DNA from 2 places in the [Bacillus] caldolyticus genome. Region 2 is predicted to be linked to the other one. Evidence: riboswitches for the same ligand, from Rfam matches in the RefSeq annotation. Region 2 holds a riboswitch; the other holds the start of a gene.
What was found. Region 2 has a riboswitch for thiamine pyrophosphate ahead of tenA (thiaminase II). Riboswitches for the same ligand answer to the same signal wherever they lie in the genome.

Region 1 (8,999 bases), 220 kb from region 2:
ACTGTATACTCCCCCCATTTTTCTAGATGATTTATTGAGATAATTTATACATTGAACGCCGAGCGATGATCGTCAGGACTTCCTCTTGGCCCGCAAGTCTTGGATCGTTGCCGCCACCGAAATGTGGTTCGGATCGGTCAACACTTCAATCACCGTCGGCTTCTTGGCTTCAAGCGCCAACAGAAGCGCTTCCGTGAACTGTTGTTCCGTCTGCACTTGGAATCCGCAGCTGTTCAAGCATTCTGCCAACCGGGCAAACGACACGCGGCCTAAATCGGTGCCGATGACCCGCCCCGGAAACTGCAATTCTTGATGCATGCGGATGGTGCCGTACATATGATTGTTAAACACAATGCTAATGATCGGAATATCGTATCGAGCGGCCGTTTCCAACTCCTGCACCGTCATCATAAAGCCGCCATCCCCGGATAAAGAAACGACGGTCCGGTCGGGAAAGGCCAGTTTCGCGCCAATGGCAGCCGGCATGCCATATCCCATCGCTCCTGACGTCGGGCCGATGTACGTGTGCCCATCCCCAAACGGGAAAAAGGCGTGAAGCCAACCGGCGAAATTCCCAGCATCGTTCGTAATGACCGCATTTTTCGGCAAATGGTGACCTAAACTCGCCATGACCGCTTCATGGAGAGTTCGTTTTTCAAGCGGCAGCGCGGCCGTTTGTTCGTACCGTTCCCTCCGTTCAGCCGCCCATTCCTGCCAAGACGGCTGCACCGCGATATCGAGCAAACGGGACAGCGCTTCCCGACAGTCAGCCCAAACCGCGATATCCGGTGCATACACTTTTCCGAGCCCATCGCTGTCAATATCGATATGAATCAGCGTCTGCGTTGGAGATAGCAAACGGTAATCTTGCGTCGTCACTTCCGACAGCCGCGTCCCCAACGCAATCACCACATCGGCCTGCTCAGCCGTTTCCATGACCTCTTTCGGCGTCCCTAGGCCTAGGTGGCCGACATAGCACGGATGGTTGTGGGGAAACACATCATGCCTCCGGAACGCCGCCATGACTGGAAGTGCATACTTTTCCGCCCATAAGCGCAGCAGCTGCTCGGCTCCCGACCATTTGACGCCGCCGCCGGCAATCACGAGCGGCCTTTTGGCGCGCTCGAGCCGCTCCTTTATATTCCGTATATCCTCTTGCCTTGGGGCCGGCTTCGGCACATAGGTCTCGGCCATCACTGCTTCCGTTATCGTTTTGGAAAATACATCTTCTGGCAGTGAAACGACGACGGGGCCGGGCCGCCCTGTTTTCGCGGTGCGAAACGCCCGTTGCACCAGCTCTGGCACCCGCTCGGCTTCGCGAATTTCGACCACCCATTTTGCGATCGGACGAAAAAACGCTTCCATATCGACTTCCTGAAATCCTTCACGTCCTAGGAAGCGGCTGTTCACTTGCCCCAAAAACACGACCATCGGAGTGGAATCTTGCCTGGCGGTATGGACGCCGATCGTTAAGTTCGCCCCGCCAACCGCCCTTGTAGCCAGCACGACGCCGCACTTCCGCGACGCTTTCGCATACCCTTCCGCCATAAAGGAAGCACCCCCTTCATGGCGGGCGGAGATGAACTCGATGGATGGCTCATCATAGATGGCATCAAGCAGGGGCAAATAACTTTCCCCCGGCACACCAAACACATAACGGATTTGTTCCTGTTTGAAACATTCGACGATGGCTTGAGCCACCGTGATGTGACGCATCGTTCTCTTCATCGCGCCGATTCCTCCCAATCCACTTGCTTCCATCGTTCAACGGCTTGCTGCAGACGCTCCATCGGCGCTGACAGCGATACGCGGACATATCCTTCCCCTGCGGATCCAAACGCTGTTCCCGGTGTTACGATGACTCCCGCTTCTTCCAGCAGTTTGGCGGCAAATCGTTCGGACGAGTATCCGTCATAGACCGGGATCCACAAGAAAAAGGTCGCTTTCGGCCGCTGCACGTCGATGCCCAGTTCTCGAAGTCTCTCGACCATCATATTCATGCGTTGTTCATAAATGCGGCTATTTTCTCGAATAAACGTCCGTCCGTTCGTCAAAGCGGCCATCGCCGCCTTCTGGATCGGAATAAACTGGCACGTATCCGTGTTGCTCTTGATCACCGAAAGCGCTCGAATCATGTCCCGGTTTCCGACTACGTATCCGATGCGGCAGCCGGCCATGTTATAGCTTTTGGACAACGATCCAAATTCCACCGCCACTTCCTTTGCCCCGTCCACCTGCAAAATGCTCGGCGCTTGAAAACCGGCAAACGTCACGAACGAGTAGGCCGCATCATGAGCAATGAACATCTGGTGCTGACGGGCAAGTGAAACGGCTTCGGCAAATACATCCAAATCGACAGCGGCGGCCGTCGGATTGCTCGGATAATTGAGAAACATGATTTTCGCTTGGTCATAAACGGACGAGGGAAGCGCATCAAACCGAGGAATATAACCATGTTGCGCATCGAGCGGCAGCGATAGGCTCTGGCCGCGGGCAAAATGGACGGCCGTCCGATAGACGGGATAGCCCGGATCAGGCACTAAGGCGAGCTCGCCGGGATTGAGAACGGCTTGCAGCAAATGGACGATTCCTTCTTTCGAGCCGATTAACGCCAACACCTCGGTCTCCGGATCGAGCTTGACGCCATATTCCCGTTCATAAAAACGCGCGACCGCTTCCCGATACTCCCTGCAGCCGCCATACGGCGAATACGTATAGTGTTCTGGCGCATCGAGCGCTTCTTTCAACGCTTCGATGACAAAGGAAGGGGGCGGCAAATCGGGGGCGCCGATCCCTAAATCAATGACATCGACCCCGAGCTTTAGCAATTCTTCTTTTTTCTTCTGAAATCGGGAGAACAAATATGGCGGCATCGTCTGCACAATATCGGAAAATGTGTTCAATCCCATCCCTCCTCATGGCCCTTCGTTTCAGTTTATGCGCACGCCCATCACCCTCATGCCCGTCTCACGTTCAAGAAGCAGCCTATCATACCAATGGCTTTCTCACATCAAGACATCATCAAAATCTTTTTTCTCGAAAAGCGGTCGATGCAGGAGAAGTGGTTATTTTTTCACTAAGCTGCTAGAAAAACGCGATCAACCTTCTGAAACCCGGCCCTTTCGCCATAAAAAGAAGCGGCCGGCATCATCCACGGTTCGATGACGCAACTGGCCGCTGTCTATGGAAGCGAAGCGCCGGCGAAGGCGCCGCGATAGACTGCGCAGTTTTCCCCGCATGATCATTCTATGACTAGAAATTTGCACCTTATGCCATTATCATAATCAATCCGAAACGATTTGTAAATATATTTTTTAAAAATTATATATTTTTAAAATAATAAGGAACCGGACCAATTTGCACAACAAACAAGAGGGGCGGTCAACTACCCCCACTTCGCTAACGCTTGAAGTGGGGGCTTGCAACTCCCCAGAAGTGCGAGCGGACTTGGTCCTCCTTCCTTGACTTGGGGTTGCATCAGGGGCAGGTTGACAACTGCCCAACGACGCAGGTCATGCCTGTGTCGTTCCTTCAACGATGTACTCTATTCCTTTTCGTTGAAGGTTCATGGCACCAATGCGGTCATCGTTTGAGGTATATCCGCATGTTCGACAACAAAAGGTGTGTGTACGTTTCTTTCGATTGGCTTTTTCCGTATGACCACACTTTGGACATGTCAAAGAGGTGTAATGCGGAGCAACCACAATCACTTTTGACCCATGCAAACGTGCCTTATACTCTAACATTTGACGGAACTGATAGAAAGCCCACGATACGGTTTCATATCGGTCATGGATACGTACACGTTCTGTTTTTTCACGAATGCCTGTTAAATCTTCTAATACAAAAAGGGTACGTTCCCCATATTGACGAACGAGTGCCTTCGTGACAGCATGGTTCACATCCGTCATCCAACGGTTTTCTCGTTGTCCGATTGTTTTCAACTTCCGACGCGCAGAAGCCGTCCCTTTTTGCTGGAGGGTTTTTCGCATTCGTTTGTACTTGGCACGCATATGCTTGATTTTTCGTCCGTTAAAAAAGATAGTTTTCCCTTGCGAATCATAAGCTACTGCAAGAAAGTTAACCCCTACATCGACACCGACCACTTGGCGAATGTTGTGTTCATCTACGGTTGGAATTGTTTTGGTCATGGGGATGTGCAAAAAGAATTTGTTATGCTTGTAGACGAGTTTGGCTGTGCCAAACGTCCATGAGCCATCAAAATATGGTTCCATGCCTTTTGGTTCGAATGACACTTTGATTCGTCCTTCTAGCGTATTGACAGAAAATAACCCTTGAACAATGGAGTAATCTCGATTCCAAACGAGATCATATTCAGGCTTTTTAAAGCGAACCAATGTCCATTCGTGACCATTGCTTTTTAGGGAGCGGTATCTAGCGATCACCGTTTTAATCACAGATTGCGCCATTTGCGAACGCAAAGCGTAGTTTGATCGAAGTAGACGATAGGTCATGTCGTGTAACTTGGCTTGTGCAAGCACTTTTGTGTCAAAAATCACAACAGACACAGCGTTGCACGCTTGTCGATAAGCGGAAAGGGTGGCTTTCAATACTTCTGCTTGTTCCGCTGTTGGGTAAATTTTTATTTTGGCTGTTAACGTCATGTCCATTTGTCTCACCTCTCTTTCACTAAAAGTGATACAAAAACACAAAAAAAGCGATTCCTCCCCCACTTACTCCCTTTGGTCGTTGAAGTGGGGGTCTCCTCGCCAAAGACGATGAACGTTCGCACCCCTCCGCTGCTTCGATCAGCACCGAGCGTTTTCCAGCTCATGCTTTTTCCGTTGATCGAACTTCCGTATCCTCTCCACCATGCCGAGCATCGCAGCCCGCTTCTTGTCATTGATACAGCGACGACCCTTGCCGAATAAATTGTTGCGCTTTTTCTTTCATCCCCTCCTCTTTGATTTTCCGTTGCAGTTCATGTGAAATGTTCATGGAACAAAATTTCGGCCCGCACATCGAGCAAAAATGGGCCGTTTTCGCCGCCTCAGCCGGCAATGTTTCATCATGATACTCGCGGGCCCGTTCCGGATCGAGGGATAAATTGAACTGATCGTTCCAACGAAATTCAAAGCGCGCTTTCGAGAGCGCGTCGTCACGCTGCTGAGCGGCTGGATGCCCTTTTGCCAGATCAGCCGCATGGGCGGCGATTTTATAGGCCACGACCCCGGCGCGTACGTCCTCTTTATTCGGCAACCCTAAATGTTCTTTGGGCGTTACGTAACAAAGCATCGCCGTTCCATAAGCGCCAATGATGGCGGCGCCAATCGCTGACGTAATATGGTCATACCCGGGCGCGATGTCGGTGACAAGCGGCCCTAACGTATAAAACGGCGCTCCATGACAAATTTCCTGTTCCCGCTCGACATTTTCGCGAATTTTATGCATCGGAATGTGCCCCGGTCCTTCGATCATCACCTGCACATCATGCTTCCAGGCGATTTTCGTCAGCTCGCCGAGCGTCTTGAGTTCCGCAAACTGCGCCTCATCGTTCGCATCGGCGATGGAGCCGGGGCGCAAGCCGTCGCCAAGGGAGATCGCGACATCGTATTGTTTCAAAATCTCGCAGATTTCTTCAAAATGCGTATACAAAAAGTTTTCTTCATGGTGGGCCAAACACCATTGGGCGATGATCGAGCCGCCGCGCGAGACAATTCCGGTCGTCCGGTTGGCGGTGAGCGGAATGTAATGAAGCCGCACACCGGCGTGGATCGTCATGTAGTCGACTCCTTGTTCAGCCTGCTCGATGAGCGTCTCGCGGTACACGTCCCATGTCAGCTTCTCCGGCACCCCTCCTACCTTTTCGAGCGCCTGATAAATCGGCACCGTTCCCACGGGGACCGGCGAATTGCGGATGATGTACTCGCGCGTTTCATGAATGTGTTTGCCGGTCGATAAATCCATGACCGTATCGGCGCCCCAACGCACTGCCCAAAGCAATTTTTCCACTTCGTCTTCAATCGATGAAGAAACAGCCGAGTTGCCGATATTGGCATTAATTTTCACATGGAAACGACGTCCGATGATCATCGGTTCGCTCTCTGGATGGTTAATATTGGCCGGAATAATGGCCCGACCAGCGGCGACTTCTTGGCGGACAATTTCTGGATCGATTTGTTCACGAATCGCGACAAACTCCATTTCTGGCGTAATGATCCCCCGTTTGGCGTAATGCATTTGTGTCACTGTTTTTCCGGGCTTTGCCCTCAATGGACGGCGCACAAACGGAAGCGAACGTTGGATCGCAACAGAAGACCGCTCCATTTCCTCCACATCGCCGCGCTCGACAATCCAGCGGCGACGAAGAGGAGGCAAGCCTTTCTCCACGTCCGGTTCAAAATCGGGATCCGTATACGGGCCCGTCGTATCGTAGACACGCACCGGTTTGTTTTCCACCATTCCTTGCGGCGTTTTCGTTGGCGATAAAGCAATTTCTCTCATCGGCACGCGCACATCCGGGCGCGACCCTTCGATGTACACTTTGCGGCTTTCCGGAAACGACATAAACGAGCGGATGTTTTCCATGCGTGGCTTCCCCTTTCAACATAAAATGATGAAAAATCAGATCTGAAGCCACACCGTCTGAAGCGGGGCAAACACGAGAATAGGCGATGGCGGCCGATTCAAAATAAAAACAGGTTCCGACACCGGAACCTGATCGAAGGCAAAAGGCCAAATGAACAAGACACGTCCATCTGTTCCCGCTGCCTGCTTCCCTACGCTGGCATGACCCAGATCAGGTTCAAAGGGTCAAAGAACTTCATCGCGTTCTTTTCTCAGCCCGGCTCTCGGACTCCCCTAGCAGATAAGCGTATCACAATGATGACTGACTTTTTTTATTTTATCAGGCAATTGGCAAAGATGCAAACCATTTTATTCCAAACGTTGACTCCCACACGTCGTTTGAAAGCCCCTCTTTCTCGAAGAAAGCGTCCTTTTCCTCACTCACACAGAAAATTTCTTCAGCATTGCCCGCATCTCGTCCGCCATCTGACCGAGCGATGTCGACGAAGAGGCGATTTCCTCGACGGAAGCCATTTGTTCCTGGGTCGCTGCCGATACGTTGGCCGCACCAGACGCTGACTGTTCGACAATATTGGTCATCTGTTGGAGTGCGTCGTTCACTTGACGAGCATGCTCCGTCATTTGCTCGATGGCGGACGATACTTGTCCAATTTGTTTGCTCACTTGGCCGACCTCCTCGCGGATATGGGCAAATGATTGGCCGCATGCCGCCGCAACGTTCAATCCTTTCGCCACTTCGGCGATCACCTGTTCGGCAGACGCAACTGCCCGCTTCGTTTCTTCTTGAATGTAACCGATCAGCTCGGAAATTTGTTGCGCTGAGCGCGCTGATTGTTCTGCGAGCTTCCTCACTTCGTCCGCGACAACCGCAAACCCTTTCCCTTGCTCGCCGGCGCGCGCCGCTTCGATCGCCGCATTGAGCGCCAACAAATTCGTCTGCGACGCAATGCCGGTGATCGCTTCCGTAATCTGTCCAATCTCGTTGGAGCGCTCCCCAAGCCCTTTCACCACCTGGCCGAGCGTTTGCACATGATCGTAAATGAACTGCATTTGCTCGGACATTTGTCCGATTGACTGCTTGCCGTCCTCTGCTTTCGCCGACGTTTTCTCGGCGCGGTGCGCCACATCTTTCGTATGGCAAGCGACGTCGCTCAATGTTTGGGAAATATCATGCACGGACGCGGCGGTGGTGCGGACAGCATCGGCCTGTTCCTCCGCACTTGCCGCAAGCGTTTCCATCGTTGTCGCAATTTGCTCTGTCGCTTTCGTCGTCTGTTCGGCGACGGCGGCAAGCTGCTGAGAATATTGCGCTACTTCTTCGGCATGATGTTGGACTTGCCCCATCACACTTTGCCAAGCGTTTGCCATATCGTTTAACGACGCCGCAATCGGCCGCAGCTGCTGGACGCGATCAAGAGGTATGCGCACCGTCAAATCTCCGCCTGTCATCTTGCCTAAATGTTCGTTAATAACGGCAATCGGGGCAACAAACCGTCGATAGTTGAGCGTTGCCGAAACGAAGCCGAGCATCGCGCCAAACAGCACCGTAGCAACAAGCGTCCACCAAAATGCCGCCCCGCGAATGCCGTTGACCAGGCATGTGGCCATGCCGATCGCCGCTGTGCCAGGAATGACAACGAACATTGTGCGGATAATATAACTGGATAAAGACAAAGTCGTTCTCCTCCTTTTCCATTATGCAATCGTCTTTTCTTTATCTTCACCGCTTAAATAGATTCGTGAATGATCATTCATTTTCCTTCCTGGCCATAATCATGAATGTGTGGATTTGCAAAGATTTTCTAGTCTAAAAGGCTGGTGAAAAACAACGGATTCGCTCGGTTTGGGAGAAATCGCAAGGAATTAAGTTGTGGCGCCGCAAGACTTTTCAATTTGAACAACAGTGTTGAAGAGCAATATTCCCTCTTAAATCGCCAGCCTTCTAAAAGGCTGGTGATTTAGTGAAAAGCCGCGGAAAACGGAATCTCTTCTCAAATTGAGAAGTCCTGTAAAATCAACGCTTCTCTTTCAGCCGAAAGCAACGGGTTCGGCGAAATCGGTCGTTTTTCACCAGCCCTCTAAAGGGCTGATGATTTAGTGAAAAACGCGGCTGATCCCGGTCGTTTTTTCATTTGAGAAACATTGAGAAATCAACTTTCATTTTTTGGAGAAATGCCGCTGATTGGCGTGCGACAGCCTTTTTTCACCGGCCTTCTAAAAAACAACAAGGCCCCACTCAAAAGCGTCATTCTTTTGATCGTTGATGATCCGTCACGAAAGATAAGAAAAGGCGTCCCGACCCTCTTGGGACACCCCCTGCTGTTTTCTGCTTTACACCGTCGGTTTTTCCGTTGTCACATACGTCCCAGCGATAAAATCGTGAATCGACCGTTTGTCTTCTCTTGCAGCTACCATAATCGCACTAATAATGAGACCAATGCCAAACGTGA
Region 2 (8,999 bases):
CTCCGGGGAAAAGATGTTCATCCGCCGGACGGCGAACGTTAAAATTTCCGCCCCTGATGCTTCCACCGCTTCTTTTTGCACGTCCAAGCTCGGATATTTGCCCGTGCCGAGCAACAGCCGCGAAGAAAATTCATATGGGCCAATTTTCAACATCATCAACCGCCTCCTACAAAATGAACGATTTCCACGCGATCACCATCGCATAGCACCGTCGTCCCATACTCATGTTTTTGGATGATGCGGACATTGACTTCGACGATGCAAAGCTTGTTCTCAAGCCGGAAATGGGCAAGCAAATCGCCCACCGTTTTCACCTCGTCGGGCACGGCGACCGTCTCCCCGTTAATCACTAACGTCATTCCACCCCCACCTTTCCGATATGGCGTGTCAACGAAAATGGCGCAAGATCAAACGCCGTCTCTTTCCGCTCCACTAAGTCGGCGACAAGCAGACCGGTCAATGGGCTGAGCAAAATGCCGTTCCGGTAATGTCCGGCAGCGACGAATAAGCCGCGCCGCTCCGGATGCTCGCCTAGATAAGGCAAGCCGTCTTCGGTCTGCGGCCGAATGCCGCTCCATGATGCCACCCATTCCGCCTGTTCGATGTCCGGAACAAGGTGGGCGGCGCGGTGAAGCAAGTTCATCACCCCACCGGCCGATACACGTCGATCGAACGTGCCGGGCGTGGACGTCGCTCCGATGAGCAGCCGGTTTCCTGATTTCGGAACGATGTAGCAGCCGTTTTTCGCAAATACAGTCGTTTGCAACAACGGAACCGGGGCGCGCACCATGACGCATTCTCCTTTGACCGGATAAACGGAAAGCGAAAGCCCGACCCGCGCGCCGAGCCGCGCCGCCCAAGCGCCGGAAGCGATGACGACCGCCTCGGCGGCAAACGTCCCGCCTGTTGTGTCTAACACATGCCCACTGCTGTCGGAACGGATGTCGAACACTTCCGTATACTCGTACAGACAAGCGCCGGCGGAGGCGGCGGCATAGGCAAGAGCGGCGGCCAAATCTGGAGCGCTCACTTGCCCATCGCCAGGGATGTACATCGCGCCGGCAAGCGCTTCCGCCGCAAGACGCGGCTCCATTTCAAGCGCCTCCCCTTTCGTGAGCCACTGCACCGGTTCGCCTATGCCCCGCCAAAATGTATAATGGCGATAGAGATCGTCTGCTTCCTCTTCCGTTGTCGCTAGTTTGATCAATCCTTTTTCGACAAGGCCGATATCGATGCCGGTCCTCTCCCTCAGCTCTTCAGCCAAGGCCGGCATGAGAGCTCGGCTTTGCAAGGCAAGCGGCACAAGCGGGCTTGACGTCGAAAACTCGGATTGCGCCCCAAGCATGCCGGCTGCCGCGCTTGACGCCCCGCTTCCCATCGTTCCTTTTTCAAAAATGGCGACGCGATGCCGCCGCTTGGCGAGCTCAAAACCGATGGCCGCCCCAATCACCCCGCCGCCGACGATGGCGACGTCATACCGATGCGTCATCCCCTATCCCCTCCCTTTCACGATGTCTGCCAGCCGTTTAGCCTCAGCAACGGGGTCAGCAGCGAAAAAAACAGCCGACAATACTGCCACCCCGGCTGCGCCCGCTTCCAGCACCCGACGAGCGTTGCCGGCGTGAATGCCGCCAATGGCGATGACTGGAATGGACACGGCGGCCGCGATTTCCGCAAGCGAGTCCAGACCGCGCGGCGGCAAACCGGGCTTGCTGTCCGTCGGAAAAATATGGCCATACAAACAAAAGTGAGCGCCATCCTGTTCGGCCTGTTTCGCCTCCTCCGACCCGTGCACCGAGCAACCAACCGTCAAGTCCGGAAACGAGCGGCGGACGGCGCGCACCGGCAGGCTGTGATAAGCAAGCTGCACACCTTTGACACCGTAGACAGCGGCGACATCAACCCGGTCATTGACGATGATTTTTTGCAGCGGCACCCCGACGCGAAGCAGTGCCGCGACAAACGCCGCCACTTCACGCGCCGTCTTCCCTTTTTCGCGAATATGAATCAGGTCGGCATACGGATGGGTGTGCGCACAAATCGCGGCAAATTCGTCAACCGTCTGACGCCCGGTGGAAACGAAATGGAGAACCCCCATCGCCATCCCTTTCTTTCTACCGTACATCGCTTATAGAAATATACGGATAATGAACACCGACATAGTAGGCGGCGAACATCAAAGCGGCAAACAAGGCGACAAGCCAAATATCATATTTGCCGAACCCGATTTCATAATAAAACGTGCGCCGCCCGCTGCCGGAAAATTGTTTCGCTTCCATCGCCACGGCGATGCGCTGGGCGCGGCGGATGCTTTGCGACAACAGCGGAATGGCGTAGCGCTTCACTTTGCTGAGGACGCCCTTATTCGGCACGCCGCGCACTGTTAACGCATAGCGGATCGCCTGAAACTCTTCAAGCATAATCGGCAATAGGCGAACGGCCGCCAAAAAACTGTACGCATACTTTGGCTTCAGTCTCAACTGCTGCATGAGCGAATAAAACAACGGAACCGGCCGGGTCGTCAGCGAAAAAATCAATCCGAGAAGCCCAAGCGCCAAAGCGCGAAACCCGATGTGCACCCCGCGCCAAAAACTTTCCGCTGTAACATGGATGAGCCCCCAGCGAACCCATGTCGTCGTTCCCTCGCCAAACATCATCATCGATGAAGCCGTCGAAACAAACACGAGGAAAAACGGCAAAAACAGCCAAAACAACACATTCGCCGGATAGCCGGTGCCAAAGCAAAACAAAACGAAGAGAGCGAGCGAAACGTTAATCAGCACGTTCGGGTTATGAATGAACAACACAGCGAAAAAGAGCACGACAAGCACAATGAGCTTCAAACTCGGGTTCGTCTCATGAAGCCATGTCTCGCGGCAGCGAACCTCCCATTTCATCGCCCTGCCCCACCTTCCGCCAACACCGGCTCTCGGATGTCAAGCCGTTCGTCCCGAACGAGCGCCCCATCTTCAATCACCCACTGTCTCGTCGCAAAGCGGCGGACGATTTGTTCGTCATGTGTAACCATCATGATCGCCGCCCCTTGTTCACGGTATGCTTCAAGCATTTCGAGCAACGCGAACGTATTTTTTGCATCTTGCCCAAATGTCGGCTCATCAAGCAAAAAGAGGCGCTGGCCGGCGACGATCGAAGCGGCGACGCTCAACCGCCGCTTTTGTCCGACCGACAGTTGGTACGGGTGCTGGTCTTGCTGCTCAACAAGGTCAAATTCACGCAACAGACGGTCGACGATTCCCTCAATTTCCTCTTTCGGCCGCCTCTCAAGCCGAAGCGAGTAGGCGAGCTCTTCGCGAACGGAATGGGCGACAAATTGCCATTCCGGATTTTGGAAAACGAACGCAATATGGCGGTAAAGCGGGTGTTGCCGCTTGATGTCGGCGCCTAGCAGCATATACTCTCCGTCCGTGCGGATGAGTTGCATAAGCGCGTGCAGCAACGTGCTTTTACCGGCGCCGTTTTTTCCGGTGACGGCAATCCATTCGCCGGCGTGCACCGTTGCTTCAGGAACATAGATTTTCGCCTCCCGGCCGCGGAACCCGCGAAAACGGGCGAGGCGAAGAAGCTCCTCGCCTTGATGGCGATTTCGCCGCCTTGCCGTCCGGTCATAGTCATCCCAGACGCCTGGATACCAAATCCCTTCAGCGGCAATGACGTCTTTATAGTCGGAAAACACCGCCTTCGCCTCGCCGTCGGCGATGATGCGCCCATCGCGGCCGAACAAGACAATGCGATCCACAAAGTCGAGCACATGGTCAATTTTATGCTCGACGATGATGACCGTTTTGCCGCGGCCCACCTGCTTCACCGTTTGCCATACCGCCTTCGTCCCTTCTTCATCAAGCAGCGCCGTCGGCTCATCCAAAAACAAGACATCCGGCTCAAGCGCCAGCACCGAAGCAAGAGCCAATCGCTGCTTCATTCCACCGGAAAGCGTATGAATATCCGTATGCGGAGCGATCTCCAAACCGACTTGGTTCAGCAGGGCACGGATGCGGACGGGCATCTCGTGGCGCGGCACACTTCGATTTTCGAGGGCAAAAGCGATTTCCTCGTCCGCATACGGCATGCAAAATTGCGCATCAGGATCTTGGAAAACATAGCCCCACCGTTCCGGCCGCTTAAGGCGCTCCGCTTTCATCGGCACATCAATCGAGCGGGGAATGATGCCAGCCATCACTTGCAATAATGTCGACTTGCCGCATCCAGACGGACCAAGGAGGAGCACTTTCTCCCCCTCGGCAATCGAAAGCGACAAGTCGCGAAACAGCAGCCCGTCGCTCCCGGGAAATTTCAGGCGCAGCCGATCAATCGCAATTGCTTGTTTCATCGCCATTCGCCGCCTTACCGGTTCAATGCATCGTAATCGTCTTTCGAGGCCGGCCGCCACATTTGCGTCACTCCAGTTTTTTCGAGCGCTTTCGCCAATGAAACAGCAAGCACGCCGGAGATGAGGATGGCGCCGATAAAACGCGCCAGCAAAAAGAGCGCCATATTCCATGGGGCGAGCGCCTCAATATAGCCTTTGTAAAAGTCCATGATGAGCGAGCCAATCGTCGCCCCGACCGCGCCGAGCGATACAACGAACGTATCAAAGCGCCGATAGCGGAAGGCGGCAAAGACGAGCTCGGCCAACAGCCCTTGAACGACCCCGTAAATGAGCACTTCAAGCCCCCATTGCGATCCCATGATCAGCTCGCCGGACGAAGCCGCAATCTCCGCGAGCAACGCCACCCCTGGCTTGCGAATGAGCAAATAAGCGAGCGAGGAGGCGATAAACCACATGCCGTAAATGAATTGATCGAGATGAAACCCTACTGCTCCCACCGCGCTATATAGCGGTCCCCATAATTTGTAAATAACGCCAAACACAATCGCAATGACGATCGTCGTTAAAATATCCACCAATCTTAACCCTTTTGTCTTCACTTCCATCCTGTTCTCCTCCTTGTCTCACGTCAACGGCTCGCCGCCAATTCAGCCGACGGCCACTGCTCAAGCCGATACGCCATCTCCCAAAACTCGTACTCATATTCGCTGCTGATGAGGAAATGCCGCTTCATCCGATGGCGATCCTCTTCGGTGACCTCGTCAGCGATGTCGTCAAGCCGCGCGATTTGCTCTTCCACAAGCGAGCGGAACCAGTCCGAACTGTAGGTGCCGATCCATTTTTCATAAATCGGATCGTTCGGGCGGCACGTTTTCAAGCGCTCGCCAATTTCGTAATACAGCCAGTAGCACGGCAAAATGGCGGCGATAACATCACCGAGATGCCCTTCGTACGCCGCGCGGTACATGTGCGACGTATAGGCGTACGCCGTCGGCGCCGGAATGAACGCCGCCCTTTCCTCTTCTGTAATGCCCAAGAGCTCGGCGAACGTTTCATGCAGAGACAGCTCGGCTTCGCACGTGCTTTGTGCATGGTGCGCCAACCGGGCTGTCGTCGCCAAATCCGGCGATTTCGCCGCCCCGATCGCCTGCACGCGGGCAAAATGGCGCAAATAATAGGCATCTTGCATCACGTAATAGCGAAACTTCTCGCGCGCAAGCGTCCCTTGGCCAAGCTCCTGAACAAACGGATGGCGGAAACTCGCCTGCCAGATCGGATCGGCCGCTTGGCGCAATTGTTTGGCAAATGACATTCGTTTTCCCCCTTTTTGGCAAAATAAAAACGCCGCTTCCTTTGCCGATTGGCGTAAAGAAAGCGGCGTGGGCATGCGACGTTGGCAAGGCAAAGCCTAGCCTTGCTGTGCTGCTCCTCCACTTCCCTACGCTGGCATTACCCAGATCAGGTGCTAAGGGTCTCAAAGGCACACTTTGATCTCAGCCTTTCTAAAGGCCCCCCTAGTGGATGATGGTGCAATTTTCAGTTTTCTTTACACTTAATCATACCATGGCACGAACGATTGTCAATCTTTTTTTCTCCGACGTTGCGCTATGCGTTGCAATCCGCTATGATGGAAACGCAGCAATTGACGACGGAATGGGAGTGGAAACGATGGCGAAGGTCATCCTGAAAAGAGAACGGAAAAAACGGCTTGAGCAAGGGCATCCATGGATTTTTCAAAGTGAAGTCGACCGCATCGAAGGCGATGCTGCGCCGGGCGACTTCGTTGACGTTTACAATCATCAAGGGTATTGGCTGGCGAAAGGATATATCAACCCCGCTTCGCAAATCATCGTCCGCGTCTTGACGCAAAACCCAAACGATGAACTCGATGAGCGCTTTTTCATCGACCGCATCCGTCAGGCGTGGGCGTACCGTGAACGGATGATTCCCGGCGTTCGCTCCTGCCGCGCCGTCTATGGCGAAGCCGACTTTTTGCCCGGATTGATCGTCGACAAATATGAAGATGTGCTTGTTGTGCAAATTTTGGCGCTCGGCATGGAAAGGCGGAAAGACTGGATTTTGCGCGGCTTGCTTGACGTGTTTGCCCCAAGGGCCATTTATTTGCGCAACGATGTGTCCGTTCGGGAGCTTGAGGGTCTCAAACAAGAAAAAGGCTTTTGGTACGGGGAAGCGGAAACGGAAATCGAAATCGAGGAAAACGGCGTGAAATACATCGTCGATATTGAAAACGGACAAAAAACCGGCTTTTTCTTCGACCAACGGCAAAACCGCGCCGCTCTTCGTCCGCTCATCGGTCCGGAGACAACCGTGCTCGACTGCTTCACCCATACCGGCTCGTTTATGCTAAACGCTTGTCTGTATGGGGCAAAACATGCTACTGCCGTCGATATTTCTGAACATGCCATCGAAACGGCGAAACGGAACGCCGCGTTAAACGGATTCACGAACGTTGAATTTGTCGTCGCCAACGCCTTCGACTATTTGCGCGAGTCGGTGCGCGCCGGCAAACAGTGGGATGTCGTCATCATCGACCCGCCGGCGTTCGCGAAATCGGCCCATGCCGTCCCGAAGGCGCTGCGCGGCTATAAAGACATTAACTTAAACGGATTGAAGCTTGTCAAAGACGGCGGCTTTTTCGTCACATCAAGCTGCTCGTACCACGTCCGCCCGCACCTATTTCAAGAGATGATCGCTGATGCGGCATTTGACGCGAAAAAAGTGCTGCGCCAAGTATATTGGAACGGCGCCGGCTACGACCACCCGAAACTCCTTGCCGCGGAAGAAGGCGACTACTTAAAATTCGCCATTTACGAAGTGCATTCCCGGCGGTGACGAGCCGCCCTCAAAGGCCGTTTCGATGCGCCGCTGGGCAGAAAAAACGCCTAGGGGTTATCCCTAAGCGTTTTTTCGTTCCCTGGGGCGAAGCGATTGTTCTTTATGCAAGACCGACAGATAGACAAGCATCGAAAGGAACACCGAACCGCTAGCAGCTAAATAAATGCTCGGATAGCCGAACCAATGGCTGATTTGGCCAAACACTATCGCCCCGACGCCGACCCCTAAATCAAAAAACGAGAAAAATGTCGCGTTCGCCATTCCCTTGCGGTGGGCAGGCGCCCGCTCGACGGACCACGCCTGCAGCCCCGGTTGCACCATGCCAAAGCCGAAACCGTACAGCACCGCCGCCAAAAGCAACGCCCATTCTCCCGGCAGCCAAGCGAGAAGAAGCATCGCCAGCAAAATAAGCCCCGCACCAGGGAGAAAGACGGCTCGATGCCCTTTTCGGTCATACAACTGGCCAGCGAACGTTCGCGTCACCATCAAGGCAAGCGCGTAAAGCAAAAAGTACAGCTGCAGGCCGCCGATCTGTTTTTGCGCCGTATATAGAGGCAAGAATGAGGCGATGCCGCCGAACGTCACCGTCAAGAAAAACAACAGCAACGACGGGGTCAAAGCGCTTTTTTCATACAAATCCCATCTGTTCGCCCCTTTGCCATGCACGGCTTCCGCTTTTTTATACGTGATTGCGGCGGCAAACAGCACCGAAGCGACTCCAAGCGCCGCACAAATGGCAAACAGATGGCTAAACGGAATCATAGCGGCAAGCACAAGTCCAAGCGACGGACCAAACGCCAAGGCGATATTCCCGGACAGCCCGTAATAGCCCATTCCTTCCCCGCGGCGACTCGCTGGAATGATGTCCGTCGCCACCGTTCCGGAAGCGGTTGTCGAAAACCCCCAGCCGATTCCTTGGACGACCCGCATCAAAAAGAGAAGGAAAATGCTTGAGATCAAGCTGTAGGAACCGACAGAAATGACAAAAATGAGAAGCCCCAATAAAAACACAAACCGGCGCCCTTTCGTCTCAAGCGCATGGCCGGCGAACGGACGGACGATGAGCGCCGAAAACGTAAACACACCGACGACAACGCCAATCAGCTGATCGTTGCCGCCCAAATGCTCGACAAACAGCGGAAGGGTCGGCAGCGTCATTTGAAACCCAAGAAACACAAAAAAATTGGCCAAACAAATCAAAACAAAATCTTTCGTCCATATTTTTTCTTTTTGTTCTGCAATAAGCGGCTGCTGCTCCGCTCCCATACCGATCCCCCTTGCGAACTATGTATTTCGTGTCCCTTAATATTTGTTAGTATAACATAATCCTATGCCGCCGTTTAAGCAAAATGCTATTTCGCCATTCTCCCGGCAGGATGACGACAAAAAAGCCCCGCCCAGCCGGCGGTTCCCGGGTGTTGTTTGCGCAACATCATCCTTCTATGATGCATGAAGAAAAAAGCCGCCGAAGAATCGGCAGCCTTTACCATCCTTTTCGTTTGCGCAACGACGCAACTTGCGCGGTATGATGCTTCCCATGCCATGCATACAACGCGGTCAATACATACAGCGGCATCTCCCCCGCTGCCCCTTCCGGCCGAACGGTTCGGTGAAAATCTGCCTCCGTCATCGATTCAAGCAACGCCGCCCATCGCGCATGCAGCCCGTCAAGCAATAAAAGCGACGGTTCAATGGGCAACAAGCAAGCATCGGCCGTTTTCGCCCATTCGCTTTCCGCAAACGGCTTCACCGTTGGGCCGTCTTCCGTCACTCCCCATTTCGTGCGCAAAAACGC

Region 1: it holds a riboswitch for thiamine pyrophosphate, as region 2 does, so the genes downstream of both, thiC (phosphomethylpyrimidine synthase ThiC) here and tenA (thiaminase II) in region 2, are expected to answer to the same signal.

What each region holds. Positions count from the first base shown of each region.
Region 1 is NZ_CP025074.1:1,565,844-1,574,842, forward strand. It holds gene CWI35_RS08240 (aldehyde dehydrogenase family protein) at 1-2, opposite strand, end outside; gene CWI35_RS08245 (thiamine pyrophosphate-binding protein) at 73-1,728, opposite strand; gene CWI35_RS08250 (aminotransferase class I/II-fold pyridoxal phosphate-dependent enzyme) at 1,725-2,903, opposite strand; gene CWI35_RS08255 (RNA-guided endonuclease InsQ/TnpB family protein) at 3,513-4,631, opposite strand; gene thiC (phosphomethylpyrimidine synthase ThiC) at 4,861-6,549, opposite strand; TPP riboswitch at 6,721-6,834, opposite strand; gene CWI35_RS08265 (methyl-accepting chemotaxis protein) at 6,970-8,223, opposite strand; gene CWI35_RS08270 (RDD family protein) at 8,881-8,999, opposite strand, start outside.
Region 2 is NZ_CP025074.1:1,350,748-1,359,746, forward strand. It holds gene CWI35_RS07075 (thiazole synthase) at 1-153, opposite strand, end outside; gene thiS (sulfur carrier protein ThiS) at 156-359, opposite strand; gene thiO (glycine oxidase ThiO) at 356-1,489, opposite strand; gene tenI (thiazole tautomerase TenI) at 1,493-2,098, opposite strand; gene CWI35_RS07095 (energy-coupling factor transporter transmembrane component T family protein) at 2,115-2,897, opposite strand; gene CWI35_RS07100 (ABC transporter ATP-binding protein) at 2,894-4,348, opposite strand; gene CWI35_RS07105 (ECF transporter S component) at 4,363-4,953, opposite strand; gene tenA (thiaminase II) at 4,977-5,660, opposite strand; TPP riboswitch at 5,767-5,874, opposite strand; gene CWI35_RS07115 (class I SAM-dependent rRNA methyltransferase) at 6,017-7,201, shown strand; gene CWI35_RS07120 (MFS transporter) at 7,265-8,470, opposite strand; gene CWI35_RS07130 (YfiT family bacillithiol transferase) at 8,688-8,999, opposite strand, start outside.